3 regions of the Salinicoccus sesuvii genome follow, and region 3 is predicted to be linked to each of the others. Evidence: riboswitches for the same ligand, from Rfam matches in the RefSeq annotation. Region 3 holds a riboswitch; each other region holds the start of a gene.
The links. A riboswitch is a leader RNA that binds a small molecule or an ion and turns the genes downstream of it on or off. The one in region 3 is predicted to bind S-adenosylmethionine.
Positions count from the first base shown of each region.

Region 1: it holds a riboswitch for S-adenosylmethionine, as region 3 does, so the genes downstream of both, ACFOJ8_RS01555 (Na+/H+ antiporter NhaC family protein) here and ACFOJ8_RS09205 (methionine ABC transporter ATP-binding protein) in region 3, are expected to answer to the same signal.
Region 2: it holds a riboswitch for S-adenosylmethionine, as region 3 does, so the genes downstream of both, metK (methionine adenosyltransferase) here and ACFOJ8_RS09205 (methionine ABC transporter ATP-binding protein) in region 3, are expected to answer to the same signal.

Region 1 covers NZ_JBHRWV010000001.1:310,321-314,942, forward strand. The annotation lists gene ACFOJ8_RS01550 (M20 metallopeptidase family protein) at 1-886, shown strand, start outside; gene ACFOJ8_RS01555 (Na+/H+ antiporter NhaC family protein) at 971-2,266, opposite strand; SAM riboswitch class I at 2,343-2,443, opposite strand; gene ACFOJ8_RS01560 (thioredoxin domain-containing protein) at 2,612-3,118, shown strand; gene ACFOJ8_RS01565 (response regulator transcription factor) at 3,235-4,622, shown strand, end outside.
Region 2 covers NZ_JBHRWV010000002.1:101,322-105,943, forward strand. The annotation lists gene menE (o-succinylbenzoate--CoA ligase) at 1-893, shown strand, start outside; gene yidD (membrane protein insertion efficiency factor YidD) at 894-1,133, opposite strand; gene ACFOJ8_RS03200 (NUDIX domain-containing protein) at 1,209-1,667, shown strand; gene pckA (phosphoenolpyruvate carboxykinase (ATP)) at 1,713-3,293, opposite strand; SAM riboswitch class I at 3,444-3,549, shown strand; gene metK (methionine adenosyltransferase) at 3,640-4,622, shown strand, end outside.
Region 3 covers NZ_JBHRWV010000008.1:76,651-81,272, forward strand. The annotation lists gene ACFOJ8_RS09195 (MetQ/NlpA family ABC transporter substrate-binding protein) at 1-24, opposite strand, end outside; gene ACFOJ8_RS09200 (methionine ABC transporter permease) at 62-754, opposite strand; gene ACFOJ8_RS09205 (methionine ABC transporter ATP-binding protein) at 751-1,770, opposite strand; SAM riboswitch class I at 1,868-1,967, opposite strand; gene ACFOJ8_RS09210 (thioredoxin family protein) at 2,004-2,318, opposite strand; gene ACFOJ8_RS09215 (toprim domain-containing protein) at 2,272-2,679, opposite strand; gene gcvH (glycine cleavage system protein GcvH) at 2,741-3,121, opposite strand; gene ACFOJ8_RS09225 (Spx/MgsR family RNA polymerase-binding regulatory protein) at 3,190-3,546, opposite strand; gene ACFOJ8_RS09230 (thioredoxin family protein) at 3,688-4,005, shown strand; gene aroD (type I 3-dehydroquinate dehydratase) at 4,048-4,622, opposite strand, start outside.

The DNA of each region.
Region 1 (4,622 bases), on a different contig from region 3:
TGAAGGTGCGATGCATGCGTGCGGTCATGATGGTCATGCGGCAATACTGCTTGGAGCAGCGAAAGTGCTCGTTGAAAATATCGATGCTCTCCATGGGGAAGTGTATCTGATTTTCCAACATGCAGAAGAAGTGCCGCCAGGCGGAGCAGCTGAAATGGTTGCGACAGGTTTATTCGACGACCTCGATTTCATTTATGGACAGCACCTCTTTACACCCATTGCGACGGGTCAAATCGGTATTAAAAGTGGATCGATCACTTCGAACTCGGATAGCTTCGATCTTAGGATCCAAGGCAGCGGGGGACATGCCTCCCAACCGGAGAATGCCATTGATCCGATTACCATCGGTGGTCAGATTCTAAACCAGTTCCAGACGATTGTTTCGCGGATCACGTCACCGCTCGATTCTGTTGTCATCTCGACGACAAAATTCCATGCCGGCAGTGCAAAAAACATCATACCGGATACAGCGATGCTCGAAGGCAGTGTCCGAACACTAAGTGATGAGACAAGAGCTGTGGTTGCTGAAAGGATGGAGAAAGCAGTGGAAAGTATTTGTGCCATGTATGGTGCGACCTATGACTTCTCATTCAATATTGGTTATTCGGCAGTCGTCAATGATTCACTAACGACAGACAAGGTGAAGGAAATTGCTGAACAAAAATTCGGAGACAAAGTGTTTGAATTTCCACTTGCTATGGGTGGTGAGGACTTTTCTGCATTCTCCAGAATCATACCTGCAACTTATGCATGGATCGGTGCTGGCAATAAGGAGAAAGATATGGAGTACCCGCATCACCATCCAAAATTCGGCATTGATGAAGCGGGGTTCATCGATGGTGTCAAAATGATGGTGTATACTGCACTTGAAATGTCGAAAGAATAGTATATGAAGAAGGCTGATTTGCGAATGTGTACCATTCGCAAATCAGGCTTCTATTTTTGGATCATGTAGCGGTTGGTGATTGGCCTATTTGGACGTCTGTCTTCTCGGGAAACCAATCAGTATCGCGATGATTCCACAGATGAGCAGTGTGACGGGATAGATAGAGTAAGGAATGATAGCCACAGGTGATATGGCAGCGAGACCGGCTGCAGCAAGCATCTGGCCACCATAGGGAATAAGACCTTGGAAAGCGGCGGCGAATATATCAAGCAAGCTCGCGGATTTCCTACGATCGACACCGTATTCATCGGCGATGTCTTTCGCTAGCGGTCCGGTAATGATGATGGATATCGTATTGTTGGCTGTACTCAAATCTGTTGCACTGACGAGTGCGGCGATACCAAACTCGGCACCTTTCTTGGAACGAATTCTACTCGTAATGAAATGCAGCAAGTAATCGATGCCACCGTAGTGTTCTATCAACGCAATCAATCCACCAATCAGTACTGCGATGATGGCGATATTCTGCATATTACCGATGCCTTCGCCAGCAGCTGCGACGAGAGAAGTGAAAGTATACGATCCATCAAACAGGCCGATGAGCCCGGCGAAAACGGTGCCTCCAATCAGAACAATGAGAACGTTGACACCCATCAATGCGATGGCCAAAACAGCAAGGTAGGGCAGTACTTTGATGAGATTGAATTCTAGGTCAGTTGGCGGTGTAGTAGATTGCCCTGAAGTAATGAACCACAGAATGACAATCGTCACAAGCGCACCTGGCAAAACAATGAAGAAGTTCGTTTTAAACTTGTCGACCATTCTGACTTCTTGAGATTGTGTGGAGACGATGGTGGTATCTGAGATGACTGACAAGTTGTCACCAAACATCGCACCGCCGATGACCGTCGCGATGGCCAATGCGAGCGGCAATTCGGTTTGCTCGGCTATACCAATGGCGATGGGCACCAAAGCGACGACTGTCCCTGTGGACGTTCCCATGGATATGGATATAAAGCAGCAGATGATGAACAATCCGACGAGTAGCAGGTTGCTCGGCAACAGTGACAAACCAAGGTTGACAGTCGATTCGACCGCTCCCATATTCTCAGCGACTTGTGAGAATGCTCCGGCGAGCAAGAAGATGAGCACCATCAGCATAATATTCTCGCGTCCTGCGCCTTTAGTGAGTATGGAAATTTTTTCGTTCAAGCGCTCTTTCGGTTTCAGCACCATCGCGACGATGATGGAGATGAAGAGTGCCACAGTGATCGGCATGGCACTGAAGTCTTGAGCGGCGATACCGGTCCCAATAAATAGGGCAACGAAGACGAGTAGGGGGAATAGAGCAAGTGCACTGCCCCGATTGATGTTTTTCATGAGTTATGCCTCCAACGAATGTATCCAGAGAAATAAAAAAGCCCACTTCATAAAGAAGAGGGCAGCAATCCATCTCTTCTTATCTTTCAAGCACTAGGCTTCTGGAATTGGCACGGGGCTCATAGAGCTGCTGCCGAGGCTTCGAAGGGCCAGTCCCTCCACCTCTCTGGATAAGAATCATTCAATTTAAATTTAAAACAAACTTTACCGCCTTTATGCGCTTATGTCAATGAGAAATAAAGAGCCTTCATAATATTAAAATTGTGTAATTATTCAATCTTTTAAAACATGCAATCTTCCTATATAATTGAAAAGCAAAATAGAACGATGGAAGGGAGCATTATCATGGAATATGCACCACAGCTGAATCTGGGTCCAAGCGACGCTCATAAGCATGTCGAAGTATTTTTAAACACAGCATGCCCATACTGTGTCAATTTCTTTCTGGCAGCCCATGAAACACTTATGCCGCGAGTCGAAGCGGGGGACATCAGATACACCATCAAACACTACGATAAGCCTAAAGTCAGACTGCTTCATGGCACAATCGCAAATCTCTATATCGACTACAACCAGCCGGAACAGGCATATATGCTTCTGCATACCCTTTTCAAAACGCAACAAGAATGGCGTACATTGAGTAGCAGTGAAATTGAAAAGATGATGGAGCAGGAGTACGGGTGCAGTGAGCAGCGCAGCACAATGAACCTGAGTTTGGACATCACAAAGGAAGCATTGGAGCGTTCTGTCACAGTGGTTCCCACCGTTTTCATCAACGGTGAAAAGTTCAGCTTTGAGAGCCAGGCTCCAGTTCACGATATCGCAGAAGCGTTGGATAAAGCAATTGACTGAAATTCAATTCATTTACATACGGAGTACATATTTCTAGCATCTTCGGGTAAATTCCTATAAGAATCTACCGTTCTACCGGTACATACAGAAGAAACCTACAGAGGAGATGTTGGATGATGGCTACAGCGATTGAAATGATAGAAAAATTCCAGCAGACTTTTGCGACCCAGTACGGGTTGACGTTCTTCCTCACTGATGGCAGGGGAGAAATTGTTACCTCTATCGAAGGGGACAACAGTCTGTGCCGAGCGATGCTGGATCGAGAAGAACTTTTAATAGAGATTTCAAATATATTAAAGAACGATGAAAGAATAAATAGACCACTCATCTGTGAGGTGGGTTCGGGTATACACATCATGGTATCCCCTGTTGCTGAAGGAGACGGCGTCCAGTACTATCTGTGGGCAGGGGTGCTTGTGGAAGCGGGCATGGAGCATCAGTGTCAGCCGGAGGAAAGCGATACGGTGCCTGTTCTGCATGAGGCAGATCGCGAGGAGTGGCTTGATCTTGTCGATAGGATGGCGGAGCTGGCTTCGCTTTGCCTGCGCCATGAAGTGGAGGATCCTCTATCCGGTTTCTGTATAGAGAGATTCAGAAAATACATACACGAAAATAAAGATGCCAGTGTAGAAATGTTTTCTCAGATGACTGGGAAAGATGGAGAAATTGACTTTATGGGAATTGCTGAGCAGACTGCTGAGGATACCTATACAGTATCGAAAGTAATCGGCGAAGGCGCAGAAGTGCTTAAGGACCAGTGCTTTCTAATTGGTGAAGGGTTTCTTGGCAGGGCGGCATTGATGGAGGAGCGCTCCTATTGGGAGGACATCGGTGAAGACAGACGTGCAAGGTTCTTTTCTTCAATGGAAAGACCGCCCCAATTCCTGTTCATAGATGTAGTGAAGATGGGTGACGGGTCTGTATCTGTCATATTTGGAGGCAGTTTGACGAAAAAGAAAGCCAGTCACGCTACTAAAATCCTCATGCAGATGGTTGCGACTCTTGTCGAATCGAGCCTACTCGTTGAGGGGTTGCGTCAGGAAAATAAACAGCAGCTTTCTCGTCTGACCTCACTTGTAGAACTGAGTAGCCTGATGGCCTCGACGCCGGATTCAAGAAGAATGGTGCTCATTCTTCTTGATATCAGCATCAATCTTGTAGAAGGACCATTTTCACTCGTTCTGATCAAGGATGAGAAAGATGGTAAAGGAAGGCTTTTCACTCGCGGCAACTATGTTGGAGATGTCGATGCATATGTCGGATCCATCATGGAACGGACGGACCGGCTCTCGCGTATGTCTGAAAGCAGGAATGAGCCTCACATAGAAGTACTGCCCAGCGGTGAAAGAGTGATAGAATGCCCGCTGTTATACGGGATCGAGCTGATGGGAATCCTTTCAGTCGGCATCAGTAACGTAAGGGAAGCCGAACTCAGGGAACACATCGCCTTTTTACAGACACTCTCGATCATCGGTGGTGTCTCCTTGCAGCTTGCCGGACACAA
Region 2 (4,622 bases), on a different contig from region 3:
GCTATTCGGAAGAAAGCATATGGATGAACGTGAACCCGATCTACCATATTTCCGGTTTCTCAGTACTGCTAAGATCGGTAATCCGCGGGTGTACGATGGTGCTTGTGGAAAAGTTCGACGAAAGTACGGTGTGGAAGAGAATAACTGAACACAGTGTAACGCATACCAGCATGGTGCCAGTCATGCTATCCCGGTTGCTAAACCATCCCATTCCTGCTCACAACCTTCAGGGTGTACTACTTGGTGGAGCGGGTGTAACCCGGCAGGTGCTGAGTGACGCGCTTGATGCTGGATTGCCGGTCTACAATTCATTTGGTATGACGGAAACATGTTCTCAGATTGTTTCAATCGGCCATGATGATCCTAAAATCCTTGAAGGCACTGTCGGCCGACCGCTCGAGAACATTAGTATACAAATAGACGAAACCAATGATGGGGAGCTGCTAGTACATGGTGCACCAGTGACGAACGGCTATCTCAATGCAGAGATGGAACTATCAGACGGGTACTTCAGGACCGGTGATATGGGTTATATCGACGCAGAAGGTTACCTCTATATATTGGATCGGCGCAAGGATTTGATCATCAGCGGGGGAGAGAATGTCTACCCTAAGGAAATTGAGGATGTAATCATGATGATGCCTGAAGTGGCAAATGCTGTTGTCGTAAAAAGAAAAGACAAAGAGTGGGGCGAAGTACCTGTGCTACTTATAGAGACGCGCTATGGGATGACAATCAAAGATGCTGAGATCATGAGGCATTTGGAGGGTCGGGTTGCAAAATATAAAAGACCAAAAGAAATTATAAGGATGTCACAAATCTTGATGACTTCCACAGGCAAAGTCTCAAGAGTGCGTAATCAGAAGGTTTATGACGAAAAAAAGAAGCAGTGATCACTGCTTCTTTTTGTAGTTATCGGGATTGAGAGGGACGGGATCATATCCGCCCGGATGGAATGGATGGCATTTAAGGATACGTTTGGTTGTAAGATAGCCACCCTTTAGTGCACCATGTTCTTGTACTGCTTCTATGCCGTAGTTAGAGCATGTCGGATTGAACCGGCAACTAGGTGGGAACATAGGAGAAATCGCCTTCTGATAGAAGCGCATTAGCCATAGAAGGATTGTTTTCATATAATCACTGCTCCAGCATTTAATACTACCATGATATAGGGTACACTGGATTTAAGCAAATTTGGAGATGATAGGATGCTTGAATTCAAAGATCATAAAAACAGAAGAGTTACGCTTCTGCTCGGTCATGCTGTCCCGCTTGACCACGTACTTGGAATCTGCAGAATCGACGGCAAATATCTTCTAACCGATCATAAAGTACGCGGTATTGAATTTCCCGGCGGTAAGATCGAAGTAGGGGAAAGAGCTGAAGATGCGCTGCGCAGGGAAGTATTCGAAGAGACAGGTGCGAGCCTTGATGTAGTAACTTATATCGGAGCATATACAGTTCATGATACAGAACCATTCACAAAGGGAGTCTATTTTGCCGAAGTGAATGATATCTCCTTCATATGTGAATATGGCGAAACATATGGCCCCATCGTCTGTAGTACGGTGGAGGAAATACCAGAAGACAAAAGAAGTTTTCTTCTCGATGATTGCTGTATAGACTACTTGTACCAGATGAGCAAAGCCCACGAAACATTCAAGTAAATACGCCGGATACCGAGCTCGGTATCCGGCGTATTTACTTTTCTGCTAGAGTTTAAAGCCGCCTGCTTTCGCGATACTTTCAGATTCTGTCCCAAACTTCTTAAAGTTCTCTATGAAGGATTGCTTCAAATTGTAGGCTTTCTCATCATAAGCTTCTTCTGAAATCCAAATATTTCTCGGGTTGAGAATTTCCTTAGGTACACCGGTAACAAAAGCCGGAATACTTAGCCCGAAAGTGGAATCCTCTTCAAACGGATTGAGTAGCAGTTCTCCGCTGATGGCTCTTCTGATCATCGAACGGGTATATTTAAGATCCATACGTTTGCCGACACCGTACTCGCCGCCACTCCAGCCAGTGTTAACCAGATAGACGTCGACTCCATGCTCATCAATCAGGTCACCAAGCATATTTGCATAGGTCGTTGCGTGCAATGGTAAGAAAGGAGAACCAAAGCATGTTGAGAATACTGGCTGCGGCGAGGTCACACCTCGTTCTGTACCGGCAAGCTTCGAAGTAAATCCGCTCAGGAAGTGATACATGGCCTGTTCTTTAGTCAGCTTTGAGATAGGGGGAAGTACACCGAATGCATCCGCAGTCAAGAAAATGATGGTCGTCGGATGGCCAGCGACAGATGGGATGCGTGCATTGTCTATATGGTCGATCGGGTAGGCTGCACGGGTGTTCTCGGTAAGTGTATTGTCGTCGTAGTCAGGTATGCCTGACTCGTCAATGACAACATTCTCAAGCACAGAGCCGAACTTGATGGCTTTAAAGATTTCAGGCTCCTTCTCTGCAGACAAGTTGATTGTCTTAGCGTAGCATCCGCCTTCAATATTAAATACCCCGTCTTCATTCCAGCCATGTTCATCATCACCGATCAGTTCTCTTTGAGAATCAGCAGAAAGTGTCGTCTTACCCGTACCAGAGAGTCCAAAGAACAGCGCAACGTCCTTGTTCTCTCCAACGTTCGCAGAGCAGTGCATGCTCATAACGCCTTGTTCAGGCAGCAGATAGTTCATAATGGAGAAAATGGATTTTTTCATTTCACCAGCGTACTCGGTTCCTCCGATTAAAATAACTCCCTTTTCAAGTGAAACGATAATGAAAGCTTCCGACTCCGTACCATCGGTCGAAGGGTCAGCTTTGAATGTCGGTGCAGAAATTACAGTGAATTGTGGCTCTATGGTGCGAGCTTCTTCTTCACTCTCGGGACGGATGAACATAGTGCGGGCAAACATGTTATGCCAGCTGAACTCATTTATGACACTAAGATCAAGACGCGTCTTTTCATCCGCGCCGGCATAGCCGTTGAAAACAAAAATTTCTTCCTTGTCTCCAAGGTGATTGATGACCTTCTCGAAAAGGTTGTCGAAAATTTCTTGTGAGATAGGCTGATTGACTTCTCCCCAGTCTACCTTATGTTCCGATACCGCGTCTTTGACGATAAAACGGTCTTTCGGGCTACGCCCAGTATACTTACCAGTCTCAGCGCGCAACGCACCCGTTGCTGCAAGCTTACCTTCTTTTCTTTCCAAAGACTTTTCAACCAGTTGAGATGTAGAAAGCTGGATATGTGAATTTTTTCTAGTTACCAAATTTTCGATAAGTCCTCTATGGTCTGTCATAATCATCGCCCCCATTTTATGTATTTTCAAAGTAGATGTAGCTTTCACGAATTAGTATAACACATTGATAAATGACGTAACATAATATTTACAAAAATAATATTCACTTGATTTGGACGCAATCATCTAGTATATTATAGTCTAAGTTATCTCTTATCAAGAGCCGGTGGAGGGAACATACCCGATGAAGCCCAGCAACCTCTTTTCTATAAAGAAAGGTGCTAAAGGATGCAGAAGTTATTCTGATCGATAAGGGGAAGAGCGGAGCCTTTTCTCGTATTATTGGGAAAAGGCTTTATTTTTTGGTAACGGGAGATAGCTAATAATCATAAAGGAGAAATATGCAATGGCAGAACGTAGACTTTTCACTTCTGAATCCGTAACTGAGGGGCATCCCGACAAAATTGCGGATCAGATATCCGATGCAATACTGGATGAAATACTAAAAGGGGATGAGAATGCAAGAGTTGCCTGTGAAACGGTTGTTAACACCGGTATGGCAATGATCGTCGGAGAAATAAGTACGAATACTTATGTTGATATACCTAAAATAGTAAGAGAAACTGTCAAGGAGATTGGTTACACCCGTGCCAAGTATGGTTATGACTACAAAACAATGTCCGTATTGACTGGAATAGATGAGCAGTCGGCTGATATTGCGCAAGGTGTCAACAATGCTGTCGAAACAAGGGAGACCGATGCCATTTCTACAGGCGCCGGCGATCAGGGTTTAATGTTCGGCTTTGCATGTAATGAAACGGAAGAACTCATGCCGTTGCCAATATCACTGGCTCACAAATTGTCGAGGCGCTTGACGCAAGTGAGAAAAGACGGAACCATAGACTACTTGAGACCTGATGGAAAGACACAGGTTACCGTAGAGTACGATGAAAAAGGCGCCGTCAAAAGAGTGGATACTATCGTCATTTCATCCCAGCATCATGAGGAAATAGAAACCGAAACGATCCGCAAAGACCTTATTGCGCAAGTGATTCAAAAAGTGGTCCCTACTGAGCTGCTAGATGAAGACACAAAATATATCATCAATCCGACCGGCCGATTTGTTATAGGGGGTCCGCAAGGGGATGCTGGTTTAACAGGCAGAAAGATCATTGTAGATACGTACGGCGGATATGCCCGTCATGGTGGTGGTGCATTCAGTGGTAAAGATCCTACAAAAGTCGACCGTTCTGCAGCATATGCGGCCAGATATATTGCAAAGAATATTGTGGCTGCAGATATCGCATCCAAATGTGAGATTCAGCTAGCCTATGCAATCGGAGTAAGTGAACCTGTGTCGATTTCAGTGGATACCTTCGGTACTTCGGA
Region 3 (4,622 bases):
CAGTAAAAGGACATATTTTTTCATACTGATCTACCTCTTTTCATTTTTTATATTTTGACGGTTATCGCTTATCGACTGCTTTTGCTGTCAGATCACCTATGACCTGAATGATAAAGACGATAACCAGTATTACCACTGTTGCGACTAAAGTCACGTCACTCTGGTTTCTTGTAAATCCGACCATGTAGGCCAAGTTGCCAAGGCCGCCTGCCCCGATGACGCCTGCAATCGCAGTCGATCCGACAAGCATGATGGCAGTGACAGTGATACCTGAAATCAATGCCGGTAAGGATTCCGGCAACAATACTTTACGTATAATTGTCCATGTCCCTGCGCCCATGGACTCTGCCGCTTCTATTACACCTTTATCGATTTCCTTCAGTCCGATCTCGACCAGGCGGGCATAAAAAGGCGAGGCGCCAATAATGAGTGCAGGCAGTGCCCCTTGCGATCCCATGATCGTTCCCATCACCACTTTTGTGAATGGTATGAGCAGGATGATCAGAATGATGAACGGTATTGCTCTGAACAGGTTGACAAGAAAGGCTGTGACACCATAAAGCGGTGTACTAGCTACGTTTTCACTTCTTGAAGAAAGAAAGAGTATGATTCCAAGTATCAAACCGAAAACGAATGTAAACACCGTCGAAATGACTGTCATGTAGAGCGTTTCATAAGTTGCGGTAAACACATCGTCCCACTTTACATTTTCAAAGGAGAACATCTCAGCAAATGCATTAATAAATCCAATCATCCTTCTACCTCCACCGTAACAGCGTGTTCGGCCAATTCTGCTTCCAAGTTGGCAAGATCCGCTTCATTGATGTCGATCGCCACATAAAGATGACCATATGATTCATTATTGGTCCGCTTGATGTTACCTGAGAGAATATTGAGATCCAGGTTATACTTTTTGACAACTTGAGAAACAATGGGTGCCTTAGACTGGGAGCCGACAAACCCGAGCTTCAATATCTTCGATGTCGGGAACATCTCCCTGACTTCTTCAAAGGAAAGGGCGGTCTCTTCATCATTGATGTCGTCCTTGACGAACCGTTTCGTAACATTGTGCTCTGGATTCTGGAAAAGCTTGATCACAGGACCCGTTTCAACTACCCGACCGTTCTCCATTACAGCGGCACGGTCGCAAATTTTACGGATGACATGCATTTCGTGCGTGATCAATACAATCGTCAAATCCATCTCGTCCCGTATCTTGACCAGCAAGTCCAATACTTCGTCTGTCGTTTCGGGGTCAAGTGCACTCGTCGCTTCATCACAGAGCAGTACTTCTGGGTTATTTGATAGCGCCCTTGCGATGCCAACACGCTGTTTTTGTCCGCCTGAAAGCTGGCTTGGGTAATTGTTGCCACGTCCTGTGAGACCAACCAAGTCGATGAGGTCGGCAACACGCTGTTGTCGTTCCTTTTTCGGTACACCGGCGATTTCCAGTGGAAAACTAATATTCTCCTCAACCGTCCTCGACCATAGAAGATTGAAGTGCTGGAAAATCATCGATACTTTCTGGCGTTTCTTCCTAAGCTTTGCCCGGTTCATGGTACTGATGATGTCCTCTCCGATGACTACTTCACCGGAAGAAGGTTGTTCGAGTCCATTCAGCATTCGAATGAGGGTGGATTTCCCGGCTCCAGAATAACCGATGACACCGAAGATCTCACCTTGCTCGATGCGGAGTGTAACATCATCCACCGCTTGTATGTCGCTGCTCTTTGTCTTAAAAATTTTAGTCGCATTGCGAATGTCGATCATATGCCTCATCCTGACTTTTATATTGAATAGCACAGCTATCTTTTTCCATAAAAAAACCTACTCAAAAGTTGAGTAGGCATTGGTTTCGTTTACCAGCCTCTCATCTTTGATCAAATGATCATGTGAATTGGCACCTTGTCACAATGACGGTTGCCGTGGTTTCTTAGGGCACTTCCCTCCACCACTCTTGATAAGAGTTTTATTAGATTTTTTTAATAATACCATCTGTATTCCTATTCGTCAACAAGGAATTCATCCATTACTTCCGTTAGATAAGGCACGGATTGGAATGCGTAAACTTCCTTAACAAGTTGGCCATTTTTGAACAATAGCAATGCTGGGGTTGATCTGATTTCATAGGCTTCAATAAAATCTTTCTGATAGTTCAGATCTATAGATGTATATGAAAACTGCCTCAATTCCGCCACGACATCGAGCATCCGTTCAGCAATCTGACAGTTCGCACATATTGGCGCATAACCATAAATAATGAACGTTTCCTCAGACTGGATACGACTGGTAATATCTTGTGTTTTCGATTCTTTCATCATTACTGAACTTACCTTTCATGATCAAGCTTGTATCTATATAAAACTCATGTCTCATGAGGAGGTTTGCCAAATAGTCCCTCGGACAACGACCCACCTCACCGAACTTCGGGTCTATATATATATGAGTACTTTCACTCAAATGCTTTTTAAACCATTTTCTGATGTTTCTTCCTTCTTTATCTGCATCGGACAGAATATAGATTTCAGAACCATTCAGCTGGTCGAGAATATCATCCAATTTTGAGACACTCATTGTACCATGAGTGCATATAATCTGTACAGGTTCAATCAGGACTTCTTCGATGCGCCGTTTATCAGTCTTACCTTCGACAATAAGCACTTTATCGGAAAAATACATAGTCATCACCCTTGGTATGATATTTTAAAAAAACTCCAGACCATGTCCAGAGTTTACATTTCTATGCGTCCACCATTTCATCGTAGGCGTCAGCATCCATCAATTTATCAAGTTGGGATTCATCGGATAGTTCAACGACAACCATCCAGGCGTTTTCAAATGGAGATTCATTAACAAGCTCCGGGCTGTCCTCTAATCCTTCATTAATTTCAACGACAGTACCACTTACAGGTGCATAGAGTTCAGAAACCGTCTTGACGGACTCGACACTGCCAAATGATTCACCAGTAGTGAGTTCGTCACCTTCAGCAGGCAATTCTACAAATACGATGTCGCCGAGCTCGGACTGGGCAAATTCGGTAATACCGATTGTCGCCTTGCCATCTTCAACTTTGACCCATTCATGATCTTCTGAATACTTGTATTCTTTAGGTGTTGCCACGACAAAAACCTCCTTTTTCTACTACACTCATATAATCTCATAAGTCCCACTGTGAAGGCAAGGCTAATCTAGTTGTCTACAAGCGCCCTATATTCCGCTTCCTTGAATCCGAGCAGTACATTTTTACCATCATACAGCAATGGACGTTTAATCAGCATCCCGTCTGAGGAAAGGAGTTCAAATTTCTCTTCTTGTGACATCTGATCGAGACGGTCACCCAGATTAAGATCCTTGTACTTTTTACCTCTTTTATTAAAAAGCATATCTACGTCTGTACCGGAAGCTTCTGACAGTTCACGGAGCGTATTGGCAGTTGGCGGGTACTTCACCATATCAATACTTTCGAAATCGACCCCACTATCGTTAAGAAATTTTTTCCCTTTTCGGCATGTTGTACATTTCGGGTACTCATAATAGTTAATCATTGATTATCCTCCAGAAAGTTTCTTGCTTTTAATATACGTAAAAGTCCTTTATTTTTGCAAGTGGAATAAGCATGTATCTTTCATAATATACCTTAAGAATGGTAGAATGAGAACAATTAATCAGGTAAAGGAGCACTCATAATGGAAGCAATTAGACAATATGACGACTATAAAGAAAAGATACAGGGCGACGATAAGATCATCATCAAATTCTTCGCCGACTGGTGTCCAGATTGCACACGCATGAATATGTTCATCGATCCAATCCTCGAGGAGTACAATCATCTCGATTGGTATGAACTGAACCGCGATGAGTTGCCTGAAGCGGCAGATGAAAATGATGTCATGGGCATCCCAAGCTTACTCATATTCCAAAACGGTGAAAAGCTTGGTCACCTACACTCAGCAGATGCTAAATCACCGGAATCAGTCAAAAACTTCCTCCAGAATAATCTTTAAATATCAGAAGGTCCCGCTAAAACAGCGGGATCTTTTAATCATCTATTCGAATATTTGTAGATTGTTTTTCAGATCCTGAACATGAAACTGGCCTGGAGCAGCTTTGTGAGAGATGTAACCATACGTAAGACAAGAACCAAATACGCCACCTGCGACACGCGTAATCTTACCCAATTCTCCCATGCTGATGCCGACGACTTGGCATTTCAGTTGCTGGCGTGCATCGTGTACGGCAGTAAGAATGCTTAAGACATCCCGTCCATCTGCAGGATTGTATGCAAGCTTCAATATATCGCCACCTCGTTCATGCATGTCTTTATATGTGGCCATTATCTCATCAAAGTCCGGCGTATCCCTGAAGTCGTGCTGACTCAGTACAACCAGTACGCCTTTTCGCTTCGCTTTTTCAATCAACGTATCGACAATATCCTCATACATGAAGAACTCGACATCAATCAACTGAATATCGCACTGATCAAGCACAGCATTGAGCAACGATTCATACTCCACCGCCGTCTTCTGTCCCTTACCCCCTTCACTTTGGGTCCGGTACGTATAGAGAATCGGATAATCCTCAAGTTTCTCAGATATGTGATTAACAAGCTGCAGATGCTCTT